DNA from 2 places in the Aquimarina sp. MAR_2010_214 genome. Region 2 is predicted to be linked to the other one. Evidence: riboswitches for the same ligand, from Rfam matches in the RefSeq annotation. Region 2 holds a riboswitch; the other holds the start of a gene.
The links. A riboswitch is a leader RNA that binds a small molecule or an ion and turns the genes downstream of it on or off. The one in region 2 is predicted to bind cobalamin.

Region 1 (6,431 bases), 1.5 Mb from region 2:
TAGTGTTGACTAACAAATTATATTTTATAAAATATTTATAAAATCCATAGCGCTATAATTACCTATAATGATAGATCCAGAATGAGAGAATGTTTTTAATTATAGTATTGATAATTAGTATTTACTATAATAAATAGATTTTAGGAAGAAACAAAAGCGAATAGATACATCCCAAATCAATACTTAAATAGAGATGAGGATATCTAGTGGAGAACCCATACTGTCACATAAGGTTTGTATTGTATATGTCTTGAGTTTAGCGCTCTATTTTTGGTAAAATTATAAGAATTGAAATTCTGAAGATTTAAATCCCCAATACCTTCTTGATTTTGCTACCCAATGAGTTTTTTACTTCACCGGGTTTCTCATCTTCTTCAAAAAGGATACCTTTTACATTAAGGTGGTGCCCAACTTGTTCTTTACCAAAATCTTGTTCAAATCCTACCACTTGTTTTCGATATTTACAAAGTTGACAATTCATATGGGCAGTACCGCTTTTGGCTTCTTCTAAACGCTCGTCAAAAGCTTTCATCAATAATTCATCGGTACCAAAAGGGTCTGTATAGATATATTCTAAGGCAGAAGATGTATTCATATCGGTGACATGGCCATAAATACGTTCTAGTAATACTCCTGTAAAAAAGAAAAAAGGAATAACGATAGTTCGTTTAAATCCTAATTTTTCAATCATTTGTAGCGATTCATCGACTTTGGGATAGGCTGTTCCACTGTAAGCTGTGGTAGCAAATCCAAATCCCATTCCTTCCCAAAGCATACTGGTTAGTTTACATACATCACTATTGGCATCAGGATCAGTTGTCCCTCTACCCACAACCACCAGGCAGGTTTCTTTTCGATCTAGTTTAGATAAAGTAGCTTCGGTCTCTTCAATTCGTTTTACAGCAAGATCCAACAAAAAGGAATTGACACCAATGTGTTTTCCCATAGCAATGGAGAGATCCTCGTGATAACTTTGAATGGTGTTCAATTCATAAGGGATATCATTTTTTGCATGAGACCCAGCAAATAAAATTACGGGTAAAGCATATATTTTTCGAATTCCGTTTAGGTACATGCGCTCTACAGCAGCCTCGTAAGTAGGGTGATTAAATTCTAAAAAACCATAATCTACTTCATAGTTACTCTCATAACGTTCTTTTAGGATACTTACTAGTCGTTTAAAAGAAGTGATGGCAGCTTCTCTACGACTTCCGTGTCCACAAAGTAATATTCCTTCTTTCATTGTTTTTATTTATAAATTGAATTATCGACTATAGTTGAAAATGGATTCCAGTCTGCACTGGAATGACAAACATTAATTTACCGAATAGGATTAGCTCCAATAAGTAACACCACAGGCATTTGTAATGTGCTGTTTTTGATCTGTTCTTGTATATTCCCTAGCGTTCCTGTTATAATTTCCTGATTAGATCTCGATACATTAGAGGCTGCATTAACTGGGATAGTATCGTCTTCGCATACTTCTAAAAGTTTAGGGATAATCCTATGCAGGCTTTTAAGTCCCATATATATAGAAATGGTATTTCCGGCTTTAAGCATATGCGCAATCCCCGTTAGTTGTTCAAAAGAATAATCAGCAGTATGTGCCGTACATATCAGCATGGCATTAGACTTATTCCTTTCAGTAATGGGGATATTAAAAATATTAGCAGCTGCCAGTGCTGCAGAAATACCCGGAATCACCTCAAAAGGAACATTTTTTTCTGTTAAATATCGTGCTTCTTCAGCCGCTCTTCCGTAGACATAAGGATCACCAGATTTAAGGCGAACTACTTTTTTGCCTTTCTGGTAATGAGCACAGAGTAATTCATTGATCTTTTGCTGGCGTTCTATTTGATCCGAAGTGTCTCCAAATTTACGCCCCACATATACTTTTTCTCCAGTTGTATTAATTGCTAAAATAAGATCTGAAACGAGATTATCATGAAAGATCACATCTGCTTCTTTGATAAGACGAGATGCTTTTACAGTTAATAATTCTGGATCTCCCGGGCCAGCACCTACTATGGCTATAATATTCATGATCAAATCAATTTTAAAGGATCAGGGTGAATATAAGAATATCCTAAAAGTGTTTTACTTTTGGTATTGGAGATAATCTTATAGGCTTGCTTTTCTTGTTTGATAAAAGTAGGAGGGGTAAGCCCTATTTTTTGGGCAGCAAGTGTATAGTATTCTTTTCGTATCGGGTGTTGGTCTGCGCAACCATTTATAATTTCTCCCCAGGCTTCTTTTTCTATAACCGCATTAATTAATCCAATACAATCCTCTCTATGAATTACATTAATAGGAACATCTCCATTCTGGACTTCTTTTTTATTGGCAAGAAATCGACCTGGTAAGCGATCATCACCAATAAGACCTGATAATCGAATAATGGTCACTCTATTTTCAAATTGTTCTTGCAATAATTGCTCTACAGCCGCAACAGCCTTTCCTGATTCTTTTTCGGGAGAAACAACGAGTGTTTCAGTTACTTCTCCATTTGTGTTTTGGTATACCGAAGTAGAGCTGATAAAGATTATTTTTTGAGTATCAGAAATAAATGGAAGTATACTTTTTATTTGATCTTGGTATATTTCTATAATATTAGGAATTCGTTTAGGAGGAAAATTGATGATGACAATTTCACTTCCTGATAGAAAATCTACGTATTCTTTTTCCGAAGATTCACCAAGTGTAAAAAGATAAGGTGTAATTCCTTCAGTTTTTAGCTTGTCGATTTTACTTTCTGTGGTTGTAGATCCTTTTACCGTATCTCCATTGGTAATTCGATCTATTGCCAATGGTAATCCTAACCACCCACAACCTAGTATACTTATATGTTTAGACTTCTTCACTGATTCTTATATGATTTGGTGACATCCCCAGATAGACAGTAAGGATATGTTCCCAGGTTACTGTATCCTCATCTTTTATCCAAAATGTGACCAGGTGTTTTCCTTTTTTGTTTTTCAGGCGTATTGCTTTGGTAAAGATAGTAGATTTTTTAAGCCAGATCACTTCTGCAACACTTACTTTACGATCGGCTATCTCTTCTGAAATGTCTTTTGGAATTCCGGCGATCGTTAATTGCAACTGAAGCTCTTCTCCAGTAATTTTTACCTCATAATCATCGGTGTAATCTACCAGATGAGGCGATTTTATTTCAATGGTGGCTGCGTCGTATTGTTGCACAGCAATAGGTTTTGGTTCTTGAAATAAGTACTTAAATAAAGGATAAAGGTGTTGATCAGAAGCAAAAGACCGGGCTATCAAAGCTTCTCCTAATACTGTATCTGTTTTATCTTTAAAAGTAACAGGAGCAATGGTTTTTTCATTCTCGGTTAGTAAGACCGACCATCCTTCTTTATATAATAAGTATTCTTCTACAGGTTGATCTTCTTCTAAGTGAGATTTCAAAATTGAAACAGCTTTATCAGGAGTCAGGTTTTTGTACCAAAAATTACCAGGTTGTACGATCCAGGTTGGTGCATCTTCACATCGACCATTACATCTTGTTTTAATAGTATGAGTAGCATCCCAAAGCCCTTTGTTACGAAGATATGCTCTGGCTTCACGTATAGCGATTTCACCTTTTGCTTTTTTGCAAGACCCTCCATCACAAAATTGAAAGGTGGTGTTTACTTTACTTAGATTTTTTCCCATAATTAAAAAATAAAAACAGGAAGAGAAGTCAAAAATAAGATTGCTTTACGAATGTACATAAAGCTATTCAAGACCAACCCTTTACCCGAGAGTTAATAGTATATTTTGATTTATGGCAGGTCTCCTGACTTTACACAATTATGATCACCTTCCCATAGTTGCACTACAGTGGCATATGGATCATAATTTTAGATATGTATTACAGTTGCGGGAACAGTTTTGGATTTTCACCAAATTCCCTTTTCATCTTTTGTTTCCAAAAGAACCGTAAATCAACAGCGAAGATACTTTTTTTGTTTAAGAACTCATTTAAACTTTTTCAATTAGCTAAAAAATTGCTCTTTTGCATCTGTTTTTTGCCTTTTCTTCCTTCCATAGCTCTGCTATGCAACTCAAAAAAGCCTTCTTTCAAATACAAAATTGCTAATTTTCGCTTTAATTTATAAAGTCCAAACGAGTTCTAAATAAATGATTGGATAAAATCTACACGTTTTGTTAAAGTTGTTTTAGGTACTACCTCTATTGTAAATTTGAAGTTTTGATAGACTTGTACAAGACATTGATGAATATGTAGTGCTTCCTGATAAGATTGAGGACGTTGGGGATCGTTGATATAGATTTCTTCCCAGGGTGACATTAAAAATACCGTAGATACATAATGTGTTTTGAACGGAAAGTCCAACAGATATTCTGGAATAGGATGAGATTTTGCTTTTAGATAGGCAATAATATCAGGCAGTCCTCGATCTACAAATATATTTTTTTCGATAGGAATCTGTAGCTCTCTGACCGTTTCTTGATAGACTAAATTAGCAAAGCAAGGAAGATCCCCCCAAGGAGTTTTGTCACTTTTTATTTGTTGTTGTTCAAGTATTATTTTTCTCGAAATTTCAGAAAAGCACTGATGTCCATTAGCTTGTAAGGCTTGGATTAAACTTGTTTTTCCGGTTCCCGGTGCTCCGGTGATGATATATCTTTTGGGCATATTTTTTTAGATGCTAGAATTTAGACCGTTTCACTATTAGATTTTAGATCTTTTTCTAATAAATCGAAAAATTATTGTCACGCTATTATAGATGAATAAAGAAAATAATAAACCACACAAATTAAAAGGACAAATGTAAAGGTTACTTTTTGATTGATCCTTGCTACCGTTTTTATTTCCCGATCTTTCAGGATTCGATCATTCGTTCCTATAAACGGTTTATCAACTAATTTTCCGTGATAATAATTAGGTCCACCAAATTTACAATCCAGAATCGCGGCCAGAGCAGCTTCGGGATATCCGGCATTAGGACTAGAATGTTGTTTGCCATATTGTACTACAAAAGAGATTTTATGAAGTTTACCAGTTACCAGTAACATTAGAAATGCCGTAATTCTAGCTGGGATATAGTTAACCATATCGTCTAATTTTGCAGCAAATTTCCCAAAATGTATATACCTATCATTTTTGTAGCCAATCATAGAATCAAGAGTATTGATCATTTTATATCCCATAGCACCGGCCACACCAAATAATGCATAATAGAAAAGAGGAGCAATAACTCCATCACTAAGATTCTCTGATAATGTTTCGAATACCGCTGTTTTTATTTGTTGCGGATTTAATTGGTCTGTTTCCCGACCCACAATCCATGACAGTCGTTTTCTACCTTGCTCTATTCCTTCTTGTAAAGCTGTGAAAACAGCCTTGCCTTCCTCTATTAAACTTTTATTTGCTAAGGCGTAGAACACAAATACAGAGGTGAACGTATAATATGCAATTGTATATGAGGAAATGAGTTTTTGAGTATAATAAAAAAATGCAACTGTGCTTGCGAGTAACCCAATGGTAAGCACCATTCCTTTTATAAAAGCAAAAGGGTTTGTGTTTAGTTTTTTTTCGCCAAAAGCAATACTATTCCCGAATAACCGTATGGGATGAGGAAGCCACCTGGGATCTCCCAATATCAAATCGAGAATATACCCAATCACTAAGGGAATAATTACTGTAGCGTACTCCATTGCTGTAAAGCGTGAATTAATAGTTCATTTTTCTCGGGGTTCTGACTGGCAATACGAATGTAATGACCGCCCAGACCTCTGAAATTCGATGCATCTCTGATCAATAATTGATGGGTATGTGCTAAATAATCTTTGAGATGAGGAGCACTTGGTGTTTCTAGTTTTACTACAAAATAATTAGTATTTGATGAGGTAACAGTAAATCCATCTAATCTATCAATTTGTTGTTGTAACTGAATGCTATACCCTAGAAGAGTTGCCATATCCGGGTATAAGGCCTTATAGTTTTTAAATATATATTTCCCTGCTTCGATTGCCATGGTATTAACACTCCACGGTATTTTAGAATGCTGTAGTTTTTCTCCTATTTCTGCACTACACAAAATATATCCTAACCTCAATCCTGGTATCGAAAATAATTTGGTTAGTGATTTTATGATAATGAGATTGGCAAACTTTTCGAGAAGCTTGACACAAGATTTGATCTTATGGGTAAACTCAATATAGGCTTCATCGACAACAAATATTGTATCAGGGAAATCGGTTACTAATTTCTCTATTTCTAAAACCGTATTGCTAAAACCATCAGGATTGTTAGGGTTACAGAGAAATACGAGATCTTCCTGAAAAGAGGTGTTTAGTACTTCAGAACGATCAAAGTGCTTGATTTTCATGCTACTCCTTAAACAAGCATCTTCATACTCAGAAAAGGTAGGAATACCTATGGCTGCTTTTTTACCAGAAAAAAGAGGAGT
Region 2 (6,431 bases):
TTTAACACAGTTAATAGTACTCAAATTAATGAACAAAATTTTAGACAATTACTAGGCCTCGATAGTTATACTATAGGTATGGCTACTTTTGATGGTACTAATGTGACTTCTACAGGAACTTCAGTTTCGCTTACCAAAGTTCAATATACCGAGAATCCAGTTTTTATATCAAAAACTATTGATGTAGGTGGTAGTCCTGTCGGGTATCTTATGTATAATTCTTTTACTGCAGATTTCGATGTTCAACTTAATGCTGCCTTTGGAAAATTTGCATCTGATAACGTAACCGATCTAATATTGGATTTAAGATACAATGGCGGTGGATCTGTTACATCTGCAATTGATTTATCTAGTATGATTACAGGACAGTTTAATGGTCAAGTTTTTTCAACAGAGCAATGGAACTCTGATCGACAAGAACAATTTGGCAGTACCAATCTATTTGATAATCAAATCAGAACAGGTGAAGCTATTAATAATCTTAATTTAAGTAGAGTTTATATTTTAACAACCAGAAGTTCTGCTTCGGCTAGTGAACTGGTAATTAATGGACTTGATCCTCATGTAAATGTGATTCAGGTGGGAGCCACAACAAGAGGAAAATTCCAAGCATCAATAACACTATATGACTCTGATAATTTTGGCCGACAAGGTGCTAATACAGGACATACATATGCCATGCAACCTCTTGTTCTTAAGTCAAGTAATTCTGTTGGTTTTACAGATTATCATGGTGGTTTTTCTCCAGAAATAGAAATCAAAGAAGATTATTCTAATCTAGGAGTTCTAGGGGATGAAAATGAACCTCTTCTTAAAGCTGCAATAGATAATATTTTGGGCACAAGAAGTGCAAAAAACTATAATACGATACAATTAGAAAGCGTAGGAAGTAGTAAAATGTTTTCTCCCGCTTATCAACGAATGTATAAATAAAAAACACTTAACGAAAAATTAAAAAACAAAAATGCGTACAATACAATTTAAAATATTACTTCTTTCCTTATTTATTGTTTTTTCTTGCTCTAATGATGATGATAATCCGCAAGATCAAGGAACAACAACCCCTGAAGCACCAATTAATTCAGATCAAAATATCGATCAATTTATATGGAAAGGCATGAATGCGGCTTATTTATATAAAGCCAACGTAGGTGATCTGGCAAATAATAGATTTAATACAAATCAAGAGTTTTTTCAATTTTTAAGTAAATTCAAATCTCCAGAGACATTGTTTAATGGATTAAAATCTACCAATCCAGAAGATCGATTCAGTTTTATTGTTGATGACTATATTGCCCTAGAACAAGCTTTTAGTGGTATCTCTAAAAGCAATGGAATCGACTTTGGTTTAAGTCTGGTTTCTCAAGATTCTGATGATGTTATAGGCTTTATACGTTACATATTACCAGGAACGGATGCAGAAGCTAAAGGATTAAAGCGCGGAGATCTTTTTAATGCTGTTAACGGTGTGAAATTAACTAGAAATACTGATTTTAATACCATTTTTGGTCAAGATTCGTATAGCATCAATTTAATTAATATTACTAATGGAACTATTGTTGAAACAGGTCAAAATGTTTCATTAACAAAGGCCCAATACACCGAAAACCCAATTTTTATTGCTAAAACTATAGAATATCAAGGTCAAAAGATTGGCTATTTAATGTATAATAGTTTTGTTGGTAATTTTGATGCACAACTAAATGAAGCTTTTGGGAAATTTAAAACCGATGGAATTGGTGATTTAATCCTGGATTTAAGATACAATGGCGGTGGATCAGTGAGAACGGCAATAGATATATCGAGTATGATCACAGGGCAATTTAATGGTGAAATCTTTTCAAAAGAAATATGGAATGATGAATTGCAAAATCAGTTTTCTTCTGGTGCTGATGGAGAAGAAGCATTAATCAACAGGTTTAAAAATACAATTCGTACAGGTGAACAAATTAATTCTTTAGGACTCACCAAATTACATGTTCTTGCTACCAACAGGACTGCTTCTGCCAGTGAGTTAGTTATTAATGGATTAGAGCCTTATATTGATGTGATTCAGATTGGAGAATTAACTACAGGAAAATTTCAAGCTTCTGTTACACTTTATGATTCTCAAGGTTTTGGAAGAGAAGGTGCCAATTCGGCTCATACATACGCTATACAGCCTTTAGTATTAAAATCTGCTAACAAAAACGGAGTGACTGATTTTGTAAATGGATTGACGCCAGATCTTATGTTTAAAGAAAATATATCAAGTATGGGGGTTCTTGGAGAAATTGATGAACCTTTCTTAAAAACAGCTTTGGATTTTATAGTTAATGGTACAGCCTTAACCGCAACAAGTAAAAATGGCTTTACAAATGATATAATTGATTGGGAAACTAAAGCCTTATTGCCAAATTACCAAAGAATGTATAAAGACAATTTTACTTTTTCTTCCATAAATAAATAGATCATCTAAATAAGAAATACATACAATATAATACTAAACCATCTCGAAATAATCGAGATGGTTTTTTTTCATTAGAACCTAAGATTAATTCCAATTCTGGCATTTCTACCTTTGGTACTAAATCCTAAAATCTCCTGATAATCTTCATTGGTAATATTATGCATCGTTGCATAAACATTTAGATTTTTTAGTAATTGATAACTAACATAAAAATCTAATAAACCATAACTATCAAGAGAAACTTGCGTTGGGGCAAAAGTAATCGGGTCTAAATTGGCAAAATCATTATCGGTGCGCTTCGTATTATATTGATAGCTTAATGAAGTATATATCTTTTCACTTAATTGATAACCTACACTGGCGTTGAACATGTGTTCAGGGATTCTAATATTGTCTCTCAATTTATCAATATTAGTATACGTATAATTTCCATTTATAGATAGTTTATCTTCTAAAACTGTTGTAGACACCTCTACTTCTACTCCATCTACTTCAATATCATCTGGCGAATTAAAATTCACAAAAGTAGTAGGGTCAAAAGTGATAAAGTTTTCTGATTTACGATTAAAATAAACTATACTCGCAGTAGTTTTCTTCTTATGAGATAATTCAACTCCTCCTTCTATGGTTGTGCTCTCCTCTGGTTTCAGACCCGGATTTCCGCTAAAGAAGGCTGTATCATATAATTGAAATAATGACGGAGTGATATACGAGGTACTATAAGATGCTAATCCTTTAATATAATTATCTCCGAATGTGTGGGTATATGATGGGTTTATATTATAAACAACATGATTATCATAAGTACTATGAATATTGTATCTCGCTCCCACATTTAGATTAAGACCAAAATCTGAAGCATATACTACATTAATATAAGGATCAATAATATCAAACTCTGCATCAGTATCACTAATAGTTTCCTGTAGATCTGTAGTACCAAAAGGAATATTTTGAAGACCAAATTTGCTATATGAACCATTGGCTCCAATTACGGTATGCAATGAATTATTAAAGGTATATTTATTGTATGCATCAAACGTATGTACATTACCTTCGTATTTTGAAGGAAAACTAGATTTAGTAAGATCTCTTTCTAAAGACGCAATACTATTAGTAAATGTAAAACTACCATTAGGGTATTTAATCTCCCAAAACGACCCTACACGTAACTGCTGACTTTCAAATTGATTGTTACCATCTATTCCTGCCGCAGCATCAAAATCATTTTTATATTGATCCAGATTTCCAAAAAAATGAAATTTGAAGTTATCATTCCATTGATATCCTAGTTTAGCATACACATTAAATTTAGAAAATGCATCATTTTCAGCTCCTTCTGCTTCTGCTGCTGATAATCCATCACTAAACTGGTTTCCGAAGCTTGCCAAATAACTTACTTTTCCTAGGGTTCCATTAATTGAAGCCAAGTTTACAAATTCATTAATATCATAACCCTGATCTTCCTGAGATTGATTAGTCCCTATACTGGATTGAAAGTTAGCAGCGATCTTTTTCTTACTCTCAGACTTTGTAGTAATACTAATTACTGCAGTTGCAGCTCCCGAGCCATATAAAGTACTAGATGCTCCCTTAAGAATTTCTATTTCTTGTATTTGATTAACCGATAATAATCGCAAATCAAAATCTCCAGAAGAAGTAGAAGGATCACTAACCGTTACTCCGTCGATTCTAATTACTACCTGGCGATTGCGCCCACCACGCACATAAACTCCTAGATCTTGACCTGCTGCACTACCATTACCATTAATAAACAAACCTGTCGTTCTTGTGAGTACTGTAGCCACAGATTGCCCTTGACTACGTTCTAGTTCTTTAGCAGTAATTTTGGTGATCACCTTACCACTTTGTTGTCGTTTTAAACTAAATTTAGAATCAGAAATAACTACCTCATCAAGTTCATTAACTACTTCATCTATTTGGATCTCCTGTCCAAATACAAAAGAAGATCCCAGCATTAAAAATGCTGTTCCAAAAAACACTTTTTTGTTCATTACTTAAACACTTAATTTTTACAATTACCGGAAAAAAGTATGTAGTTTACCCATACCCAAACCTTTGTCCCGAAAGTTTGATTATATCGAATAAAGGCAGGTCTCCTGGCTCGCGTCTTGTTGTTTACCTTCCCGATCGTAATAACGAGCAGTGGTTAAAAGAGTTAACAACAAGCATCCTTCTTAATAATGGACACAGCATACAGTTGCGGGAACAGCTCAGGAATATTGATTTACGATACTAGATTTCAGAAATACGATTAGAAATTAAAAAAATCGCGATTCATCTATTTACCTTCGTTCTTCATTGTACCTGATTCCCTTTTAATCCTCAACTCCCCAGAAAGGAGCATCAGAACCAAAATTCAGCGCGAATGTATTATATTTTATGGAATTTCGAATTACTTTAACAAATAAATAATGTATTCGATTACCTTTGCTTTCTTTAAAACCAATTCAATGTTATATTACATTACAGGAGGAGAACGTTCTGGTAAAAGTAGCTATGCACAAGATCTGGCATTACAATTATCTAACACTCCTTATTATCTAGCTACTTCACGTATTTGGGATGATGATCATCGTAAACGTATAGATAGGCATATTGCAGATCGAGACGAACGCTGGATCTCTATAGAAGAAGAAAAAGAAATTTCTAAAGTTATCAAAAAAGATAGTGTCGTTGTTATCGATTGTGTTACTTTGTGGCTTACCAACTACTATATGGACACAAAAAATAATATCGAACTCTCACTGTCGCAAGCAAAAGTAGAATTTGACAAACTATTAGATATAAATGCGACCATAATTATTATTTCTAATGAAATTGGAATGGGAGTTCACGCTACTACTGAAATTGGCAGAAAATTCACCGAACTACAAGGTTGGATGAATCAGCATATAGCTAGTTATGCCGATAAAGCCGTATTAATGGTTTCTGGTATTCCTGTTGAAATCAAAAACTCTAAATAATCAAAACATACATCATGGACTTTGATATAAAACCTATCTTTAATAACAAACTTGAAGCAATTCTTCAAAACAAAATTAATACTAAAACAAAACCTATTGGTGCATTAGGAGAACTTGAAACAGTTGCTTTACAAATAGGTATGATCCAAAACACAGACCAACCAAGTTTAGATCAACCAACTATTCTTGTTTTTGCTGGTGATCACGGTATTGCAAAAAAAAGAGAAGTCAACCTTTATCCTCAGGAAGTGACTGCACAAATGGTTTATAATTTTGTAAATGAAGGGGCTGCTATTAATGTCTTTTGCAAACAACATCAAATTGCTCTTAAAATAGTAGACGCCGGGGTTAATCATGATTTTGAAAATATTCCTGATATCATTCACGCAAAAATTGATTTTGGTACTCAAGACTATCAGGAAACCCCCGCTATGACTGTAGAGCAATGTACTAAAGCCATACAAAAAGGTGCTGATCTGGTCACAGAAACGTTTAATAATGGTTGCAACACTATTGGTTTTGGCGAAATGGGAATCGGAAACACCTCTGCTGCTTCATTATTGATGTCATATTTCACAAAGATTCCGATCGCAGAATGTGTGGGTTCTGGAACAGGGTTGGATACTTCAGCTATTAAAATCAAACAACAAATTTTATCCGAAGTTTATCAAAAATACGCTCCTTCCTCTCCTCTTGAAGCATTAACTATTTTTGGAGGATTCGAAATTGCTATGATTACCGGAGGAATTTTAAAAGCAGCAGAACTCAAAATGACTATTATCATAGACGGGTTTATTGTCACTTCTGCCTTATTAGCTGCGTATGCTATGTATCAAAACGTAATAGATTATTGCATATTTGCCCATACATCAGAAGAACAAGGGCATCAAAAAATGTATCAGTTCTTAGAAAAAAGACCATTGATCAACCTTGGAATGTGTTTGGGAGAAGGAACCGGAGTCGCTATAGCATATCCTATCATAGAATCTGCAGTT

Region 1: linked by a shared signal. The riboswitch ahead of ATE84_RS25425 (ferredoxin) and the one ahead of ATE84_RS19075 (TonB-dependent siderophore receptor) in region 2 are both predicted to bind cobalamin.

Annotation. Positions count from the first base shown of each region.
Region 1 covers NZ_PJMS01000001.1:5,898,360-5,904,790, reverse strand. Annotated here, with positions in the region: gene ATE84_RS25440 (sirohydrochlorin chelatase) at 305-1,243, opposite strand; gene cobA (uroporphyrinogen-III C-methyltransferase) at 1,321-2,043, opposite strand; gene ATE84_RS25430 (NAD(P)-dependent oxidoreductase) at 2,046-2,861, opposite strand; gene ATE84_RS25425 (ferredoxin) at 2,848-3,669, opposite strand; cobalamin riboswitch at 3,766-3,954, opposite strand; gene ATE84_RS25420 (AAA family ATPase) at 4,130-4,654, opposite strand; gene cbiB (adenosylcobinamide-phosphate synthase CbiB) at 4,732-5,676, opposite strand; gene ATE84_RS25410 (histidinol-phosphate transaminase) at 5,658-6,431, opposite strand, start outside.
Region 2 covers NZ_PJMS01000001.1:4,444,031-4,450,461, forward strand. Annotated here, with positions in the region: gene ATE84_RS19065 (S41 family peptidase) at 1-933, shown strand, start outside; gene ATE84_RS19070 (S41 family peptidase) at 965-2,449, shown strand; gene ATE84_RS19075 (TonB-dependent siderophore receptor) at 2,521-4,464, opposite strand; cobalamin riboswitch at 4,542-4,842, opposite strand; gene ATE84_RS19080 (bifunctional adenosylcobinamide kinase/adenosylcobinamide-phosphate guanylyltransferase) at 4,924-5,436, shown strand; gene cobT (nicotinate-nucleotide--dimethylbenzimidazole phosphoribosyltransferase) at 5,451-6,431, shown strand, end outside.